2 regions of the Kitasatospora sp. NPDC059747 genome follow, and region 2 is predicted to be linked to the other one. Evidence: riboswitches for the same ligand, from Rfam matches in the RefSeq annotation. Region 2 holds a riboswitch; the other holds the start of a gene.

Region 1 (5,719 bases), on a different contig from region 2:
CGCGCCGGCGCCCGCCCCCCCCCCCCCCCCCGCGGGGGGGGGGGGGGGGGGGGGGGGGCGGGGCCGCGGCGGGGCGGGGGGGGGGGGGGGGGGGGGCCGGCGGGGGGTGTGGTGTGGTTTGGCGGAGGGGGGTCGTCGGGTGGGGCGTCGTGCGGTTTGGCGGACGGGGGTGGTCGGGCTGTGGGTGGGGGTTGGGGCGGGGGAGTCGGTGGGCATGGCAAAGGCTCCCGGTGGGGGCCGGGAGCCTTTGGGCGGTGCGGTTCAGGACAGGGGGCGGAGGGAGGCTCCGTTGGGGGTGGGGGTGCCGTTGGGGGCTCCGTTGGGGGTGGCGGGGGTGTCGTCGTGGACCTCGACGTTCTCGCGGCGGAGTTCGTCGTGGATGACCTCCTCCGCCGTGTAGCGCTCGACGACGAGGCGGACCCGCTCGATCGGGGCGAGGTACTTGCGGACCACCGGGCGCTCCTCGCGCAGGGTGACCTCCTCCACCGCCTCGGCGATCTCCTTCTCGGTGAGGGCCGCCCGCTCGGCGTCGCCCACCGGCATCCGCTCCACCCGGACGCGTTCGCGGACCACCGGGACCCGGCGCTCGACCTGCTCGCTCGTCACGTACTTGCGCAGCTTCGCCGTGCCCAGCACGTGCCACTCGGTGGTGATGTCCAGCCGCTCCTCGCGGCAGGTGATCTCGACCGGGCCGCTGGGGGCGGACGGGGCCTCGGTCGCCGGGGCGGCCTGCGGCTTGGGCTGGACGGCGGGCTGGGCGACGGGGGGTTGGGCGGTCGTGGTCGCGGCCGCCATCGGGGCGGCTGTCGGCGCGGGGGTGCTGAGGGTCCGCACGTGGGCCTCCGTGGCGGTCGTGGTGGGAGCGGTGGTGAGGGTGGTCGTGGTCATGGGGGCGACGGTCGTCGTGGTGGCGGCCGCGGTGGTGCCGAAGTCGAGGTCGGGCTGCGGCGGTCCGGCGTCGCCGTTCACCGGCCGGCCGTTCACCGGGGTGTCGAGGCCGTAGTAGCGGTAGAGCTGGAGCTCCTGGGCCGGCGACAGGTGCTGGCCGACGCCGAAGTCCGGCGAGTCCTTGACCAGCGACTTGTCGTACGGCACGCGGAGCTCGTCGCCGGAGAACTCGCTCGTGGTGAGCGGGACGAAGGCGTCCCGGCCGAAGATGCCGGTGCGGACGGCGGCCCACTCGGGCTGGCCGGTGGCGTCGTCCAGGTACACCTCGTCGACCGTGCCGATCTTGTCTCCGTTGCGGTCGACCGCCTTGTGGCCGATGAGGTCGCGGGGGTCGATATCGGTTTGCACTCTTTCCTCCAGTGCGCTGCGCCTGCGGAACTCCCGCAGGACGGCGGCCGGAGCAGCCGTGCCGTCCGCCACTTCACACCAAAAGCCATCAACCGGACGGCCGCGAGCGGGGTGCGTCCGGACGGGCTGCGGGGTGGGCCGTTCGGGGGACGCGCGTAGACCCCGGGTGACCGGACACACCCGTGATCGAACGGGCTCCCGCTGGTACCCTGGGCCGCGACCGCCGAGCCCGCTCGGGAGAGTCCCCGAAGGCGAAAGCCGCTGGCCGGGGCGCCGAAGGAGCAACTCCTCCCCGGAATCTCTCAGGCATCCGTACCGTGTGGGATAGGTCACTCTGGAAAGCAGGGCAGGACCGCCGGCGAGGGAGCCGACGGCCACCACCCTCACCGACGGTGCAAGCCGGCGGAGCGCCCACAGCGCGCCGCGCGGGCGAAGCTCTCAGGTCCCGATGACAGAGGGGGAGGCCTGTCGGGTCCGCCCGCCACCAGGCCCACCCGCTGTCCGCAGCGGTGCAGGCCGACCGGCGTGCGTACCCCCGCCGGTCCGTGACCAGGAGGCCTCGACCACCATGAACGCCCAGTCGAACGCGGGACGCCCGAGCGGCGCCGTCACCCTCACCGAGCTCGAGCAGGCCAGCCCCTTCGAGAACCGCCACATCGGCCCCGACGCCGCCGCGCAGGAGAAGATGCTGGCGCAGGTCGGCTACGGCTCGCTGGACGAGCTCGCCGCCACCGCCGTGCCCGAGGCGATCCGTTCCATCACGGGTCTGGACCTGCCCGCCGGCCGCAGCGAGGCCCAGGTCCTCGCGGAGCTGCGCGAACTGGCCGGCCGCAACCAGGTGCTCCAGCCGATGATCGGCCTGGGCTACTACGGCACCTTCACCCCGCCGGTGATCCTGCGCAACGTCCTGGAGAACCCGGCCTGGTACACCGCGTACACCCCGTACCAGCCGGAGATCTCCCAGGGCCGCCTGGAGGCGCTGCTCAACTTCCAGACCCTGGTCTCCGACCTGACCGGCCTGCCCACCTCGGGCTCCTCGCTGCTCGACGAGTCCACCGCCGCCGCCGAGGCGATGGCGCTGGCCCGCCGCGTCACCAAGGTCAAGGGCGGCGTGTTCCTCGTCGACGCCGAAACCCTGCCGCAGACCGTCGCGGTGATCAACACCCGCGCCGTGCCCACCGGTGTCGAGGTCGTCGTGGCGGACCTCTCCGAGGGCATCCCGGCCGAGATCGCCGAGCGCGGCGTCTTCGGCGTGCTGCTCCAGTACCCGGGTGCCACCGGTGTCGTGCGCGACCTCGCCCCCGTCATCGAGCAGGCCCACGGCCTCGGCGCGATCGTCGCGGTCGCCGCCGACCTGCTGGCGCTGACCCTGCTCAAGTCGCCCGGCGCGCTCGGCGCCGACATCGCCTGCGGCACCTCGCAGCGCTTCGGCGTGCCGATGGGCTTCGGCGGCCCGCACGCCGGCTACCTGTCGGTGCGCGCCGAGTACGCCCGCTCGCTGCCCGGCCGCCTGGTCGGCGTCTCCGTCGACTCGGACGGCAACCGCGCCTACCGCCTGGCGCTGCAGACCCGCGAGCAGCACATCCGCCGCGAGAAGGCCACCAGCAACATCTGCACCGCCCAGGTGCTGCTCGCCGTCATGGCCTCGATGTACGCCGTCTACCACGGCCCGGACGGCCTGGCCGACATCGCCCGCCGCACCCACCGCTACGCCGCCGCCCTCGCCGAGGGCCTGCGGGCCGGCGGCGTCGAGCTGCTGCACGGCGAGTTCTTCGACACCGTCACCGCCGTCGTCCCGGGCCGCGCCGCCGAGATCGCCGCCGCCGCCCGCGCCAACGGCATCAACGTGTACCAGGACGGCGAGGACCGGATCTCGGTCTCCACCGACGAGACCACCACCCGTGAGCACCTGGCCGGCGTCTGGGCCGCGTTCGGCGTGCCCGCCGTCGAGGCCGCCGAGACCGCCGAGGCGCTGCCCGCCGCGCTGCTGCGCGAGGACGAGTACCTCACCCACCCGGTCTTCCACAGCCACCGCTCGGAGACCGCCATGCTGCGCTACCTGCGCCGCCTGTCGGACCGGGACTACGCGCTGGACCGCGGCATGATCCCGCTGGGCTCCTGCACCATGAAGCTCAACGCGACCACCGAGATGGAGCCGGTGACCTGGCCGGAGTTCGGCCAGCTGCACCCGTTCGCGCCGATCGACCAGGCCCAGGGCTTCCTGACCCTGATCCGCCAGCTGGAGCAGCAGCTGGTCGAGGTCACCGGCTACGACGCCGTCTCGATCCAGCCGAACGCCGGTTCGCAGGGCGAGCTGGCCGGCCTGCTGGCCGTCCGCGCCTACCACCACGCCAACGGCGACACCCAGCGCGACGTCTGCCTGATCCCGTCCTCCGCGCACGGCACCAACGCGGCCTCCGCCGTGATGGCCGGCATGCGGGTCGTCGTGGTGAAGACCCTCGTCGACGGCGACGTGGACGTCGAGGACCTGAAGGCCAAGATCGAGAAGCACCGCGACAGCCTGTCGGTGCTGATGGTCACCTACCCGTCCACCCACGGCGTCTACGAGACCGAGATCACCCAGATCTGCGCCCTGGTGCACGAGGCCGGCGGCCAGGTGTACGTGGACGGCGCCAACCTGAACGCCCTGGTCGGCCTCGCCAAGCCGGGCAAGTTCGGCGCGGACGTCTCGCACCTGAACCTGCACAAGACCTTCTGCATCCCGCACGGCGGTGGCGGCCCGGGCGTCGGCCCGGTCGCGGTGCGCGCCCACCTGGCGCCGTACCTGCCGAACCACCCGCTGCAGGAGGAGGCCGGCCCGGCCACCGGTGTCGGCCCGATCTCGGCGGCGCCGTGGGGCTCGGCCGCGATCCTGCCGATCTCCTGGGCGTACGTCCGCCTGATGGGCGGCGAGGGCCTCAAGCACGCGACCCAGGTCGCCGTGCTGAACGCCAACTACATCGCCAAGCGCCTGGCCCCGCACTTCCCGGTGCTCTACACCGGGCCGGGCGGGCTGGTCGCGCACGAGTGCATCATCGACCTGCGTCCGCTCACCAAGGAGACGGGCGTGACGGTGGACGACATCGCCAAGCGCCTGATCGACTACGGCTTCCACGCGCCGACGATGTCGTTCCCGGTGGCCGGCACGCTGATGATCGAGCCGACCGAGTCGGAGGACCTGCACGAGATCGACCGGTTCTGCGACACGATGATCGCGATCCGCGCCGAGATCGACAAGGTCGGCTCGGGCGAGTGGGCGGCCGACGACAACCCGCTGTGCAACGCCCCGCACATCGCCGCCACCCTGGCCGGCGACTGGGCGCACGGCTACTCGCGGCAGGAGGCCGTCTTCCCGGCGGGCGTGAACCCGGCGGACAAGTACTGGCCGCCGGTCAGCCGGATCGACGGCGCGTACGGCGACCGCAACCTGGTCTGCTCGTGCCCGCCGCTTGACGAGTACGGCGTCTGAGCCGGATCCGGCAGGCGTGAGTGGCAGGGCCCCGGCGGTGCGTTCGCCGGGGCCCTGCCCCGTTCTCGTGGACTGCCCCCGCTGATGGTGCGTGCGTACGGTCGGACCGCGGGTCAGGCCGCGGGTCGGACTGCGGGTCAGGCCGCGTGGGCGACCGGGCGGCGCGGTGCGATCACCCGGCCGTCGGGCAGCAGCTCTCCGGTGTCCTCGAACATGAGGACGCCGTTGCAGAGCAGGCTCCAGCCCTGCTCCGGGTGGCAGGCCACCGGGACGGCAGCCTCGCGGTCCTCGGACTCGGCCGACGGGCACTCAGGACGGTGCTGGCACATGCGTACCCTCGCTTCGCTCTGCGATCCTCCCCGTGGGGCGGCCGCCGACGGCGAGCCGTCGGGAACCGCCGCGCAGTCGGATCCTGTCCGCGCGCCGACCAGGTGTTGAGCGGCGCTCAAGTGGGTAGGACAGGTGGTCCTTCCACGCTGGTTCCCAGTGTCGGCATCTGCGGACGTGCGCGCAGCGATTTGGTGACATGCGCCACAACTCCCGCGCAGAGATCACCCGTTCAGGTGGGGCTGGTGGCGAAATACGCACAGACGGGTCAGGCGCAAGGTGACCCATCAGGGCCATGGACGGTGACCCGTCCGGGTGGGTGAGAGGTCCGGAGAGCCCTGGGGTCGGGGGTGTCGCCAGGGGTGTCCGGGTCAGGAGGTGCCGAGGAGCAGCGGCTTGGCGAGGGGGGCGCGTGCGAGCAGCGGGAGGAGCTCGGCGGCCGGGTACGCGCGGTGCGCGGTGACGCCGAGCGGGGCCGGGGCGAGCGGGATCAGGAGGTCGGCGGCCGGGCCGGTGTCGGGGCTGTGCAGCCACAGCGCCGTCGCGTACTGGCCGGGGAAGGTCAGCAGGCGGGGCTGGTGGCGCACCCGGGAGCCCTGCGCGAGCTGCCAGGCCTGGCGCAGCGCC
Region 2 (5,719 bases):
AGCGCGACGGTACGGGACCTACGCATGGGTGAGATCAACCCCTTGAGGATGTGGAAACGGTGAAGGTTCCTGACGCAGGGTCAGTTGCTCTTGGGATCGAGGGCGTCACGCAGCCCGTCGCCGAGCAGGTTGAAGGCGAGCACGGTGAGGAAGATCGCCAGACCGGGGACCACCATGAACTGGGGGTCCACCTGGTAGTACTTGATCGCGTCGTTGAGCATGCCGCCCCAGGAGGCCTGCGGGGGCTGGATGCCGACGCCGAGGAAGCTGAGGCCCGCCTCGAAGAGGATGTTGGTCGGGATCAGCAGGGTCGAGTAGACCAGGATCGGACCGACCAGGTTGGGCAGCAGTTCCTTGAACAGGATGAACGGGCCGCGGGCGCCGAGGCTGCGGGCCGCGTGCACGAACTCCCGCTCGCGCAGCGAGAGGGTCTGTCCGCGCACGATCCGGCCCATGTAGGGCCAGTTGAAGAAGCCGATCACGAAGATCAGCACCAGGAGGTGCAGCGGGAGGCCGTGCAGGCCGAACGCGCCGCCCTGCAGCGAGGTCGAGATCGCGATCGCGAAGAGCAGCAGCGGGAACGCGAGGAAGACGTCCATGATCCGGCTGATCAGCGTGTCCACCCAGCCGCCGTAGTAGCCGGCCATGACGCCGAGCACGGTGCCGATCGTGTTGGACAGCAGCGTCGCGCCGAAGGCGACCAGCAGGGAGACCCAGGAGCCCTCGATGACACGGGCGAGCAGGTCGCGGCCGGTGAGGGGGTCGACGCCCAGCGGGTGGTCCCAGCTCATGCCGCCCCAGTCCCCGAGCGGCAGACCGCCGAGGTTGGCGTCCAGCAGGTCCTGGTTGAAGGCGTCCGGGTCGAGGCCGAACAGTCCCTCGATCGGCTTGGCCAGCACGGCGAGCAGGATCAGCAGGATCACGACGATGCCGCCGACGACGGCCAGTTTGTCCCGTTTGAAACGGGTCCAGGCGATCTGGCCGAGGGAGCGGCCCTCGATCTTCTGGGCCGGGCTCGCGGGGGCGGGTGCCTCCGGATCGTTCCCGGCGGTGGTGACGGATGTGGTCATGTCAGTAGGTCCCCTCGCCGACGGTGGCCGGCCCACGGGTGCCGGTCGCCGGCTTCGGCGGTGCGGCTATGCGGACGTGCGGAGGTGCTAAGGAGCGGGGTTTCGCGGCAGTGCGGCAGTGCGTCGTGCACGGTGCACTGCCACCACGCGGGATGGGCGTCGCGTGGCTGGAGCGGTCGGCGTGCGCGTTGACCTTTGTGGGGTTCCGAGTTCGCGCGGTGCGTTGCGCAGAACTCTCTGCCATCCGAACTGGCTTGCGCCAGCCCTGCCAAGCGACAGATGCCCAACTGTGATCTGCGTGCATGCACCTCCACGATCATCGGCATATCCCTCTTCACACGGTCGTGATAACCGTGTCAAGATGCCTGACACCCGCAGCCGCGAAGTCGTCCGGAAAACGCCGAAGCCGACCTGACGCAAAGTCAAGTCGGCTTCTGGAAATGGGTTTTGGCGGGTTTAGCGGTTCAGCGCCCCGGGTATCCGGGCCACGGCCGCTGGGGCGGCTGCGGCTGCGGCTGCGGCTGCCCGTGCCAGCCCGGCCCGGTCTGCTGCGGGTAGTACGGCGGCGCCTGGTGGCCCGGCGGCGGCACCGGTGGGTAGGCACCGGTCGGCCGGGCGAGCCCGGCCGCCTCGCGGTCGTAGAACGGCCGCGCCTTGGCCCGCATCCACAGCGCCACCGGGTCGTACTCGTCCGCCATCGCCACCGTGGACACCGCCAGCCCCTCCGGGGCCACCGCGATCGCCCGCTGCATCAGCGCGCGCACCGCCTCCACGGCCGGCGGGGAGCCGTCGTACAGGTCCAGGCCGATGGCCAGGTACGGTTCGCCCACGGCCGGCTGCACCCAGGCCCGGCGCAGCGCCCGGACGGCCCGCACCTCGCGCGCCTGGTGCTCCAGCAGCGCGAAGAACTGCTGGGCGTTCACCTGCGGCTCGCTGAGCCTCAGCGGCCCGGCCGGCAGCCGGTCCAGGCCCCCCGCGATCCGCCGCAGGTCCGCCCACGGCACGCCGACCCCGCCGCCCGGGGCGTGCGGGTTCAGCCACAGGCCCCAGCGGGTGCGGTACAGCGACGCGGCGATCTCGCGCCCGGAGACGACCTCGTGGGCGCGCGCCCAGCCGGAGGCCGCCAGCTGCTCGGGGGAGGTGACGGCCGGCGCGTAGCCGTGGCCGCTGATCTCCATGTTCCCGTACTGGGCGTCCGGGCTGCCCGGGGTGCCGTGCCACAGCAGCATCCAGACCTGGCCCTCGGCCAGGGCGCGGAGCAGTTGCTCGTACGCCTCGTAGCGCTCCGGCGCGACCTCGCGCAGCGCGCGCTCCAGCACGCCCGGATCCGCGCCGGGGCGTCCGGCCGGTGCCTGGCCCCAGGGCCCCGGTGCACCACCGGACACCGCTCCCGCACTCATGCGCCCACCTCGCCGCGCCTCTTTCCTCACCTGCCGCCGGCCCGTCGGCCGTCTGCACGCACCCTATGGCGCGGCACCGGCCGACGCCACGGCGACGTGCCTACGAACGGACCCCGTCACACCCGCGCGTAGAACGGCAGCACCCGGGTGAGCAGCCACTCGACCACCGGATCGTCGGCGAGGTCGAGCAGCACGAGGTGGACGCCGCCGGGCAGCGGCGCGGTTCCCAGCGCGCGGCCGAGCGCCTCGTTCACCGCCGCCGGGTCGGCCGGGGCGGCCGGGTCCAGCTGCACGCCGATGAACATCACGGTCGGCTCGCCCTCGATGCTCGCGAGCGCGCGGCGCGCGGTCAACACTCCCGGCAGGGCGGCGAGTTCGGCCCGGCAGACGGCCAGGAAGTGCTCCGGGTCCTCCCCCGGCACGGGCTCGCGCAGCGCGACCCGGCCACCGGTCGGCGCCGAGGGGTCCTCCCAGCGGTCCTCGCGCGGACCGCGGCGCAGCTCGGCGACGCCCTGCGGCGGCACCGGGATGCCCACCGCGGCCTCGGGGTTGACGGCGATCCCGACGCCCAACGGCAGCCCGCGGGCGAACTCCCAGGCCGGGGCGACCGCGAACGCCATCCCCGGCGCCTGCTGGAGGAACACCTCCTGCGAGGAGAAGACCGGGACGTACGGCTCGCCGCCCAGCTCGATCGTCGGCAGGTCCAGCGACTGCCCCTGCGGGTCGCCGCCGGCGGGCAGCGGGATCCACACCTGGCTGCGGGCCAGCACCTCGACCACCCGCGGCGTCGCGCCCGGATCGCCCAGCGCGGCGGTGAGCACCTGCTCCAGCTCGTTGGCCGGCCAGGCCCCGCCCGGCGGCGGCGTGTCCGGGCCGCCCCACCCCTGCTGCTGCTCCACCGGGTACCCCATGCGCCCCTGTACCGCCCTCTGCCGGTCGGCCGCCCACTGCTGCCGACGCGCAGCAGTCTAGGGTGCGTGTTCCCTTGTGTGGCGTGTGGCCGGGTCCCCTGTGGTGTGTGACCGGGTCCCCCCTCCCATCGGTGCCGCGGACGTGCCATGATGTGCGCGTCCGACGGCGTCGTGCGCAGTCGGCCCCACTAACTCCATACCGGCCGCTCGAACCCGCGCGGGAGAGTCCGGAGTGCCCCGTCTGGTGGCACGGCCGGCGCCGAAGGAGCAAGTCCTCCCCGGAATCTCTCAGGCCCCCCTACCGCACGGGTTAGGCACATCTGGAAAGCGGCGCACGGCCTGTCGTGCGCCCACCCACGGTGCAAGCCGCCATCCTGTCCGGAAAGCTGGAAACAGCGACGGGCCGCTGCGCGGTGAAGCTCTCAGGTTCGACGACAGATGGGGAGACCCACGCCGCCGCATGCCCGCGCGCAGGAGTCGGTCCCCGAGCGGGTCCGGTCCGGCGCGTGCACCCCTGAGTGCCCAGACCGAGGAGTTCCCAGGCCATGTCGTCCCTCCGCCTCACCGCGCTCGACGCGCTGCACCGCGCCCTCGGCGCGACCATGACCGACTTCGCCGGCTGGGACATGCCGCTGCGTTACGGCAGCGAGCGCGAGGAGCACCTCGCCGTCCGCACCAAGGCCGGTCTGTTCGACCTGTCCCACATGGGCGAGATCACCGTGACCGGCCCGCAGGCCGGCGAGATGCTGGACCACGCGCTGGTCGGCTTCGTCTCCGCCCTCGGCGTCCTGCGCGCCCGCTACACCATGATCTGCGCCGAGGACGGCGGCATCCTGGACGACCTGATCGTCTACCGCCTGCGCGAGGACTCCTTCCTCGTCGTCGCCAACGCCTCCAACGCCCAGCTGGTGCTGGACGAGCTGATCGCCCGCGCCAAGGGCTTCGACGCCGTCGTCACCGACGACCGCGACACCTACGCGCTGATCGCCGTCCAGGGCCCGGAGTCCACCGCGATCCTCGCGAAGACCACCGAGGCCGACCTGCCCGGCCTGAAGTACTACGCGATCCTCCCGGCCCGGGTGGCCGACCGGGACGTGCTGCTCGCCCGCACCGGCTACACCGGCGAGGACGGCTTCGAGATCTTCTGCGCCCCGGCCGACGCCGAGCCGGTCTGGCAGGCGCTGACCGCCGCCGGCGAGGGCCACGGCCTGGTGCCGTGCGGCCTGTCCTGCCGCGACACCCTGCGCCTGGAGGCGGGCATGCCGCTGTACGGGCACGAGCTCTCCACCGACCTGACCCCGTTCGACGCCGGCCTCGGCCGGGTCGTCCGCTTCGACAAGACCACCAACGACGGCGCCTTCGTCGGCCGCAAGGCCCTGGAGAAGGCCGCCGCCGAGGCGGAGTCGACCCCGCCGCGCGTCCTGGTGGGCCTGGTCTCCGAGGGCAAGCGCGTGCCGCGCGCCGAGTACACGGTGGTCTCCGCCGACGGCGCCCCGATCGGCCGGATCACCTCGGGCGCGCCGTCCCCGACGCTGGGCAAGCCGATCGCGATCGCCTACGTGGACGCGGCCCACGCCGCCCCCGGCACCGCCGTCGCGGTGGACGTGCGCGGCAAGCACGAGCCGGTCGAGGTCGTCGCCCTGCCGTTCTACAAGCGCGCCCGCTGAGGATCTTCCCGGGCCCTCGGTCACCACTGATCCGCGACGAAGCCGTCCGCGCGGCGGCCCGCTTCGTCGTACCCGCTTCCCATCCTGGAGAATGACGCCATGAGCAACCCCCAGCACCTGCAGTACACCAAGGAGCACGAGTGGCTGACGGCCGCCGAGGACGGTGTCTCGACGGTCGGCATCACCAAGCACGCCGCGGACGCGCTCGGTGACATCGTCTACGTGCAGCTGCCCGAGGTCGGCGACGAGGTGACCGCCGGCGAGACCTGCGGCGAGCTGGAGTCCACCAAGTCGGTCAGCGACCTGTACTCCCCGGTGACCGGCGAGGTCGTCGAGGTCAACCAGGACGTCCTGGACGACAACGCCCTGGTCAACAGCGCCCCGTTCGAGGGCGGCTGGCTGTTCAAGGTCAAGGTGGAGTCCACCGACGAGCTGCTCAGCGCCGACGAGTACACCGCCTTCATCGGCGGCTGACCAGGCCCTTGGCGCGGCGGGCCGCAGCGCGGCGGCCCGCCCCCCTCACCGCCCACCCGTCACCCGCCGCCGCCCTTCCGAGGGCGCACTTCGCGCGGCGGTCCCGATTCCTCCTTCGCCCCGGGAAGACCACACCATGACGGTTCTCAACGAATCCCTGCACTCGCTCGACCCGGAGATCGCCGCCGCGGTCGACG

The links. Region 2 has a riboswitch for glycine ahead of gcvT (glycine cleavage system aminomethyltransferase GcvT). Riboswitches for the same ligand answer to the same signal wherever they lie in the genome.
Region 1: it holds a riboswitch for glycine, as region 2 does, so the genes downstream of both, gcvP (aminomethyl-transferring glycine dehydrogenase) here and gcvT (glycine cleavage system aminomethyltransferase GcvT) in region 2, are expected to answer to the same signal.

The regions. Positions count from the first base shown of each region.
Region 1 covers NZ_JBHWGV010000186.1:11-5,729, forward strand. Annotated here, with positions in the region: gene ACFV4G_RS41095 (YsnF/AvaK domain-containing protein) at 262-888, opposite strand; partial or broken gene ACFV4G_RS41100 (PRC-barrel domain-containing protein) at 916-1,296, opposite strand; glycine riboswitch at 1,521-1,624, shown strand; gene gcvP (aminomethyl-transferring glycine dehydrogenase) at 1,865-4,765, shown strand; gene ACFV4G_RS41110 (DUF5999 family protein) at 4,903-5,094, opposite strand; gene ACFV4G_RS41115 (hypothetical protein) at 5,464-5,719, opposite strand, start outside.
Region 2 covers NZ_JBHWGV010000036.1:29,315-35,033, reverse strand. Annotated here, with positions in the region: gene ACFV4G_RS18025 (ABC transporter substrate-binding protein) at 1-26, opposite strand, end outside; gene ACFV4G_RS18020 (ABC transporter permease) at 81-1,070, opposite strand; gene ACFV4G_RS18015 (enhanced serine sensitivity protein SseB C-terminal domain-containing protein) at 1,535-2,470, opposite strand; gene ACFV4G_RS18010 (enhanced serine sensitivity protein SseB C-terminal domain-containing protein) at 2,587-3,381, opposite strand; glycine riboswitch at 3,590-3,695, shown strand; gene gcvT (glycine cleavage system aminomethyltransferase GcvT) at 3,927-5,048, shown strand; gene gcvH (glycine cleavage system protein GcvH) at 5,148-5,522, shown strand; gene glyA (serine hydroxymethyltransferase) at 5,659-5,719, shown strand, end outside.